Regions from separate parts of the Lonsdalea populi genome, predicted to be linked through region 1. Evidence: predicted binding sites of a transcription regulator. Region 1 holds the regulator's gene; the other holds the start of a gene.
What was found. Region 1 encodes ArgR, which controls arginine synthesis, uptake and breakdown. Its sites were predicted from a motif close to ANTGAATAAAAATACANT; they were not measured.
Positions count from the first base shown of each region.

Region 2: argC (N-acetyl-gamma-glutamyl-phosphate reductase) is a predicted target of ArgR. The motif match lies at 2,367-2,384, and genes of this name have one in related genera.

Region 1 is NZ_CP065534.1:3,220,306-3,224,735, forward strand. It holds gene I6N93_RS14100 (helix-turn-helix domain-containing protein) at 1-89, shown strand, start outside; gene mdh (malate dehydrogenase) at 152-1,090, opposite strand; gene argR (transcriptional regulator ArgR) at 1,543-2,013, shown strand; gene tsaD (tRNA (adenosine(37)-N6)-threonylcarbamoyltransferase complex transferase subunit TsaD) at 2,020-3,033, opposite strand; gene rpsU (30S ribosomal protein S21) at 3,254-3,469, shown strand; gene dnaG (DNA primase) at 3,594-4,430, shown strand, end outside.
Region 2 is NZ_CP065534.1:146,604-151,033, forward strand. It holds gene ppc (phosphoenolpyruvate carboxylase) at 1-638, opposite strand, end outside; gene argE (acetylornithine deacetylase) at 1,169-2,320, opposite strand; gene argC (N-acetyl-gamma-glutamyl-phosphate reductase) at 2,527-3,531, shown strand; gene argB (acetylglutamate kinase) at 3,555-4,328, shown strand.

The sequences.
Region 1 (4,430 bases):
TACACCCTGCCGAAATCTGGCCCAGCCGTTACTATAATCCTGAAACAAACGAACTGCTCGATCGCAAAAAATTGATTCGGCCGCAGTGAACGAAAAAAAGCCGAAGAACGAATTCTCCGGCTTGTATTCACTCTTAGACGTACAGTGAAAGCTACTTATTGACGAAGGAGACGCCCATCGCAATATCTTCTTTTAACGTATCCAGCATCTTATCCAGAGAACGCTGCTCGAAGTCGCTGAGAGGGCCAATAGGCATACGCTGGGCGATGCCCTCTTTGCCCAATAATAACGGCTGAGCAAAGAAGCGGGCATATTCGCCATCGCTTTCAACATACGCACATTCCACGATGTTGCTTTCGCCTTGCAACGCACGAACCAAAGAGACGCCAAAACGTGCGGCAGCCTGGCCCATGGACAAGGTTGCGGAGCCTCCTCCAGCCTTGGCTTCAACCACTTCCGTGCCGGCATGCTGAATACGGTCGGTCAGAGCGACTGCTTCCTGTTCAGTAAAGCTGAGTCCTGGGATGTGCGACAGCAACGGCAGAATAGTCACGCCGGAATGACCACCAATCACAGGCACTTCGATGTCCTGCGGTTGTTTGCCCTTAAGCTCGGCGGCAAAAACGTTGGAGCGAAAGATATCCAGTGTTGTCACGCCAAAGAGTTTGTTCCGATTATAAACGCCGGCCTTTTTCAATACTTCTGCGGCAATAGTCACAATAGTATTGACCGGGTTAGTGATAATGCCGAGGCAAGCGTTAGGACAAACGCGGGCCACTTGCTCAACCAGATTACGGACGATGCCTGCATTGACGTTGAACAAATCGGAACGATCCATGCCCGGCTTACGAGCCACACCGGCGGAGATCAGAACGACATCAGCCCCTTCCAGTGCGGAAGCCGCATCTTCACCACAAAAACCTTTGATTGTGACCGCAGTGGGGATGTGACTTAAATCTACAGCAACACCTGGCGTTACGGGAGCAATATCATAAAGTGATAGCTCTGAGCCTGAAGGAAGCTGGGTTTTGAGAAGAAGTGCCAGAGACTGACCGATACCGCCGGCGGCTCCAAGAACAGCAACTTTCATCTTAAACTCCTTAATTTATTATCATTAGTTAAATATGCCGTGGATTTGTTTCGTTACAGACGTCCGTGCTCATAATAAAAAAGTAGAATAAGGCCACCAATCGGCGCGTCGAGAGCGCTATTTGGCTAATAATAAATTAAAATGCACACAGGTTATAAAAATGTAATTAAGATAACTAAAGTAACAAGTCGCGATACCTCTTAGAGGTTTCTCCAGCTCGTTACCTGAGCATGCACAGATTAATCATGGCAAATAAATAACAACTAAAATCATTCGAGTAACAATTTAGTGACCTTTGTGTGACCAGGCGCACATTCTCCAGTTTTATTTTCGACTAGCAACCTCTTTTCTCAGCAAAGCTTGTTATATCGATTGGCTAGGCACCCAGATTGCATAAAAATTCATTCCACAGCATAATATCGTCATGATTAACCATGATGGACCGCAGCCAAATGCGTCATTCAACAAAGCAGGAAGAGTTGGTTAAGGCATTCAATGCGCTGTTAAAAGAAGAAAAATTCAGTTCTCAGAGCGAGATTGTGCAAGCACTGCAGGACGAGGGATTTAAAAATATTAACCAGTCCAAAGTATCGAGAATGCTCACCAAATTTGGCGCAGTCCGTACGCGTAACGCCAAGATGGAGATGGTTTACTGCCTTCCCGCTGAACTTGGCGTGCCGACCACATCCAGCCCGTTAAAAAATCTGGTGCGGGACGTAGACTTCAACGAATCCGTCGTCGTCATCCACACAAGTCCGGGTGCCGCTCAGCTCATCGCACGGCTATTGGATTCTCTGGGAAAATCGGAAGGGATACTCGGTACGATTGCCGGGGATGACACCATATTTACCACCCCGGCGAAGGGGTTCAGCGTGAAGCAGCTCTACGAAGCCATTCTCGCCTTGTTTGAACAAGAGCTATAAGCCACCTTACAGAGACGGTAGTTCGGCCAGCGGCCAACGCGGCCGCACCATCACACCCAATGACGCCGATCCACCTTGCTGCAAGCGGATGGCTCCCGCGTAAGCGATCATCGCGCCGTTGTCGGTACAAAATTCAGGTCGGGCATAAAACACTTCACCACCGCGTTTAGCCATAACCTCTGCCAGTTTTTCCCGTAACGTGCGATTAGCGCTGACTCCGCCGGCGATAACGAGTCGTTTAAATCCGGTTTCATCCAACGCTCGTCGGCACTTGATCGCCAACGTGTCCACCACCGCATCTTCAAATGCACGGGCAATGTCCGCCTGGGTTTGAGCGTCTTTACCCTGTTCACGGATAGTATTCGCGGCAAAAGTTTTCAGTCCGGAAAAACTGAAATCCAGTCCTGGCCGGTCGGTCATTGGACGAGGGAACGTGAAACGACCCGCCTCCCCGGACTGAGCCATTTTCGACAACAGCGGGCCACCGGGATAATCGAGCCCAAGCAGCTTGGCCGTTTTATCAAACGCTTCTCCAGCGGCATCGTCGATTGACTCGCCCAGCAAGTGATATTCGCCGATCCCCGTCACGCTGATTAATTGAGTGTGACCACCCGAAACCAACAACGCCACAAAAGGAAAAGCGGGAGGATCCTCTTCCAGCATGGGGGCAAGCAAATGCCCTTCCATGTGATGAACAGCAATGGCTGGAACATCCCATGCGAACGCCAACGAACGCCCCACCGTCGCGCCAACCAACAGCGCGCCCACTAGACCGGGGCCAGCCGTGTAGGCAATCCCGTCGATGTCTTTACGCTGCAGCTCAGCTTCCTGCAATGCCGCCTGAATCAAGGGTACGGTTTTACGAACGTGATCGCGGGAAGCGAGCTCAGGAACGACACCGCCATAATCCGCGTGCAGTTTTACCTGGCTGTAGAGCTGGTTTGCCAGGAGACCGGCCTTAGTGTCATAAATCGCGACTCCCGTTTCATCACAAGATGTTTCAATACCCAATACGCGCATTGCTGTTTTTTCACTCTCGGTTACGGTTAACAAGCGGCTTGCTTCAAGCGGCGAATAGTCTACCATAAGCGCTCCCATTTGAGCGTGGACATAAGACCGCGAGGTTTGTTATTGCCGCAATGCTTTACAACAGCCTCGTTGTTGCAGTAGAATTCCGCACCATTTTGAAAAGGCTGGCACCAGGCCAGCGACAAACCGAATTTATTGAGGTGAGAGGCACATGCCGGTAATTAAAGTACGTGAAAACGAGCCGTTCGACGTAGCTCTGCGTCGCTTCAAGCGTTCCTGCGAAAAAGCAGGGGTTTTGGCCGAAGTTCGTCGTCGTGAGTTTTATGAAAAACCGACAACTGAACGTAAACGCGCTAAAGCGTCCGCAGTAAAACGCCACGCGAAGAAACTGGCTCGAGAAAACGCACGCCGCACTCGTCTGTATTAATTTAGGAGGTGCAACCTCCGATCGCGTGATTAATCCGCAGACTTAGCAGTTGCATACGAAGGCCGTGCATTTCCGAAAGGAATGCGCGGCTTGTTGTCGTTTATAAGCTATGAATCAGGGGCTTATGGCTGGACGAATCCCACGCGTATTTATTGGTGACCTGTTGGCTCGCACCGACATCGTCGACTTGATCGATGCGCGCGTGAAGCTGAAGAAACAGGGCAAGAATTATCATGCGTGTTGTCCATTTCATCACGAGAAGACCCCTTCATTTACCGTTAACGGCGATAAGCAGTTCTACCACTGTTTCGGCTGCGGTGCTCATGGTAACGCCATCGATTTTTTGATGAATTTCGACAGACTGGAATTCGTTGAAAGCATTGAGGAATTGGCGACCATGCATGGCCTTGAGGTGCCTTACGAGGCAGGTTCGGGGCCCACTCAGCTCGAACGTCATCAGCGGCAGAGCCTGTACGAGCTGATGGAACAATTGAGCACGTTTTACCAACATACGCTACATCAGCCCGCCGGCACCCCAGCCAAAATCTATCTGGCGAAACGTGGTCTAAGTGACGACATTATCAGGCATTTTGCGATTGGATGCGCGCCGCCGGGATGGGATAACGCATTAAAACGTTTTGGCCGCAGCAGCGAAGATAAAAGAACGCTGAACGATGCGGGCATGTTGGTGACTAACGATCAAGGGCGAATTTACGATCGTTTCCGCGAACGAGTCATGTTCCCTATCCGGGACAAAAGAGGACGCGTTATTGCATTTGGTGGTCGAGTATTGGGGGACGGCGTTCCCAAATATCTTAACTCGCCGGAAACAGAGATCTTTCATAAGGGGCGCCAGCTTTATGGCCTGTATGAAGCCCAGCAAAAACACCCCGAGCTGAGAGAGCTGCTGGTGGTTGAAGGGTACATGGACGTCGTCGCTCTGGCGCAGTTCGGCATTGAC
Region 2 (4,430 bases), 790 kb from region 1:
AGGCTGTTTTCGACCACGGCAAAGCCCCATTTGGCTTCATCGACCGGCGTTGGGCGCTCTTTTCGGATTTCATCCGTGTGCCAGTACTGGGCGATAAGCTGACACAGACGGCGCATGATCTGGTGGCGCTCATAATCCGCCAAATCGTCGTGGTCGAGCTGTTTCAGGCAATGATTCACCTCACCCAGCTTATGAATTAGGCTACGACGGGTAATTTCCGTGGGATGCGCGGTCAGAACCAGTTCAATAGAGAGCGATTCCACGGCCTCGCGGATCTGATTTTCGTCCAGTTTGTCGCTGTCTTTCAGGCGGCGGATAGCCAGCGCCAGCGTTTCCGGGTTACTGGCCGCTTCTCCATGCGGTGAGATGGTGTGATATTGCTCGGCGGTGTTGGTCAGGTTGAGAAACTGGCTAAAAGCGCGCGCGACGGGCAGAAGTTCCTCGTTAGAAAGGTTTTGCAGCGTATTCAGCAGCTCTTGTCGATGCTCGTTGCTGCCTGCACGAGAGGCTTTGGAAAGTTTTCGAATGGTTTCAACACGCTCTAGTATGTTTTCTCCCAATGCGTCTTTGATGGTGTTCCCAAGCAATTTGCCGAGCATACTGACGTTGCCGCGCATTGCGGAATATTGTTCATTCATATTTGTCCCGACCCGTCTCTCGTTGTCCTGTAAAAATATTACGCTTCAAAAGTGGAGTGATGATGTTGTCTGGCAATGGAGGATCGCGCCCGTCTGTAGTCAGCGCTATCTTTACAGTTGTAACCGTTTCTGTAGTGAAAAGGCAATTTGCGAAATTTAATCACATGATCGACGAGATAAGACTAGCTTATTAAGGCCAAATAAACCCAGGCAGGACAAGGGCTGACGGGATGCCCAATAACGATAAAAACGCGTGAACCAGCATGGTTTTTATGTTTTCTCGTAATTAATTGTGCCAAATTTAGTCTGTTTTGTGGTTTTTTATTTCACGTAAATCCCGTTGTGGTAGCGTCCATCACTGCTTATTTCGCGATTATTCAGAATAAATTTTTAAGCGGAGGTTGGCGGAAAGGCGTTGCAGCTTGTCCCTCTACGCCACCGGCAGTCGGGCTCGGTGGAAAAACGGGTAAGTTTTCACCGGCATGGAGGAGAACGGATCTTGCCCGTCGACGACAGGCAAGACAGAGAGCTTAGTGCTGGCAGAAACGATGAATCAGCTGTGCAATCAGCGTGCGAGTCGGCTTGATGAAAGAGGTGTCGATATATTCATCCGGCTGATGCGCCTGATTGATGGAGCCGGGGCCGAGCACCAGCGTCGGGCAGAGCTGCTGGATGAACGGCGCTTCGGTGCAGTAGTTCACCACTTCCGTCGGTTGTCCCAACAACTTTTCCACCACCTGCGCCAAAGGGCTGTCGGCGAGACACTCATAGCCGGGAATGGGCGGATGCAGCTCGTTGACGGTCAAGCGTCCCGGCCACCGGGAACTGACCGGCTCCAGCGCCTCGGTCACCAGCCCGTTGATATCGTTCAACGCCATACCGGGCAATGGGCGAATGTCCATATGCAGTTCGCAGCAGCCGCAGATGCGGTTGGCCGCGTCGCCGCCGTGAATATGCCCGAAGTTCATCGTCGGGTAGGAGATGTGGAACGCGGGGTTGTGATAGCGCTCTTGCAGGGTATTACGCAACTTCATCAGGTGGGTGATGGACTCGTGCATCAGTTCAATGGCATTGACCCCGCGCGACGGATCGCTCGAGTGGCCTGACTGGCCCTGAATACGGATTGCTTTAGACATATGGCCTTTATGCGCGCGCACCGGCTGCAGCGAGGTGGGCTCGCCGATGATGGCGCAATCCGGTCTGATGCGCGTGGACTCGGAGAAGTATTTGGCGCCCGCCATCGTGGTCTCTTCGTCGGCCGTCGCCAGAATATAAAGCGGTTTGGAGAGCGTGGCCGGATCGAGGTCGCGCAGCGTATCCAGAATGAAAGCGAAGAACCCTTTCATGTCAGCGGTACCCAGACCATAAAGCCGATTATCGTGTTCGGTCAGGGTGAAGGGATCGCGCCTCCAGCGCCCGTCGTCAAACGGTACGGTATCGGTATGGCCCGCCAGCAGCAGCCCGCCGCTGCCTTCTCCCCGGCGCGCCAGCATATTAAATTTATGATGTGTTCCGGGAACGGGCTGCACTTCGACGCGAAAGCCCAGATCGGTAAACCAGCCTGCCAACAGGTTGATTAAGGTTTCATTACTTTGGTCCAGGTCGCTATCGGCGGCGCTAATGGATGGTGTGGCGATTAATGCCCGGTACAGCTCAATAAACGGGGGTAAATTCATCTTCACTGTTGACAGCCTCTGGTTTGAATAGTATCAATATTCATGCATTTTTTGTGAATAAAAATACAGTATTGCCAGGTGAAAGAACATCACAAACTGCGGCGCGGACCGCACTTGTGCTTTTTCTGGCATCGTGGGGGGAGCGGCTTATTCCGCATCAGTCCCCGGCTCTCGTCTCACCGATCACGATATAACAAAGGTATACGGATCTCATGTTGAATACGTTGATAGTTGGTGCAAGTGGTTATACCGGCGCGGAGCTGGCACTGTACCTGAACCGTCATCCTCAGATGAACATAACCGCTTTGGCGGTTTCAGCGCAAAGTGTAGATGCGGGAAAATTACTCTCCGATCTGCATCCCCAGCTTAAAGGCGTTATCGACCTGCCTGTCCAGCCGCTCACCGACGTTGCCGACGCGGCCAAAGGCGTCGACGTGGTGTTTTTAGCCACCGACCATAAGGTGAGCCACGATCTGGCGCCGCAATTTTTGGCGGCGGGCTGCACGGTGTTTGACCTGTCCGGGGCCTTTCGCGTGCAGGACGCCGATTTTTACAGTCGCTATTACGGCTTCGACCATCAGCATGCCGACTGGCTGGCGCAGGCCGTGTACGGTCTGGCCGAGTGGCAGGCTGAAGAGATCAAACAGGCGCAGCTGATCGCCGTGCCGGGTTGCTATCCCACGGCCTCTCAGCTGGCGCTGAAGCCGCTAGTGGAAAGCCGTCTGCTGAATACCGACCAGTGGCCCGTCATCGACGCCACCAGCGGCGTTAGCGGTGCCGGACGCAAGGCCACCATGACCAACAGCTTCTGCGAGGTCAGCCTGCAGCCCTACGGCCTCTTCACCCATCGACATCAGCCCGAAATTGCCGCGCATCTGGGAATTCCGGTGATTTTTACCCCGCATCTGGGCAATTTCCCGCGCGGTATTCTGGCAACGATTACCTGCCGTCTGCGTCCCGGCGTGACCGCACAGGACGTGGCTGAAGCCTACTACAACGCCTACCACGATAAGCCGCTGGTCCGGCTCTACGCGCAAGGCGTTCCGGCGCTGAAATCCGTGGTCGGCCTGCCGTTTTGCGATATCGGTTTCTCGGTGCAGGATGAACATCTGATTGTGGTGTCCACCGAAGACAACCTGCTGAAAGGCGCGGCGGCGCAGGCAGTCCAGTGCATGAATATTCGTTTTGGTTTCCCTGAAACCCAGTCCTTACTCTGATTATTTCTGAGGCGCAAAGACCCATGAATCCGTTAATTATCAAGCTCGGTGGCGTACTGTTGGATAGTGAAGAGGCGCTGGAACGTTTGTTCGGTGCGCTGGTTGAGTATCGTCAGCAGCATCAGCGCCCTCTGGTCATCGTGCACGGCGGCGGTTGTCTGGTCGACGACCTGATGAAAAAGCTGTCGCTGCCCGTCGTGAAAAAGCAGGGTTTGCGCGTCACGCCAGCCGATCAGATCGATATCATCACCGGCGCGCTGGCGGGCTCCGCCAATAAAACGCTGTTGTCATGGGCGGTTAAGCACGACATTCAGGCCGTCGGGCTGTGTCTGGCTGACGGCGGCAGTACGGTGGTGACGCGGCTGGATGAAGCGCTGGGTCATGTCGGCAAGGCGGAAGCGGGTACTCCCGCGCTGCTGACGATGCTGCTGGGGGCCGGTTATCTGCCGGTCATCAGCTCCATCGGCATGACCGCGGAAGGTGAACTGATGAACGTCAACGCTGACCAGGCGGCGACGGCGCTGGCTCAGACGCTGGGCGCGGATCTGATTTTGCTCTCTGACGTCAGCGGCATTCTGGACGGCAAAGGTCAGCGCATCGAAGAGATGACGGCGGAGAAAGCCGAGGCGTTGATCGCCCAAGGCATCATCACCGACGGCATGGTGGTTAAGGTCAACGCCGCGCTGGACGCTGCGCGCGCGCTGGGCCGTCCCGTGGATATCGCCAGCTGGCGTCACGCCGAGCAACTGCCGGCGTTATTTAACGGCGTCTCCATCGGCACACGTATTTCGGCGTAGCATCGAGTTTATCAATACCTGATTCGCCCGCACCGGGCGAGCCAGCGTAAAACAGCGTTTCTGGCGGGCGATGGAGTGCCATCCGCTCGCCATCATTTGAAT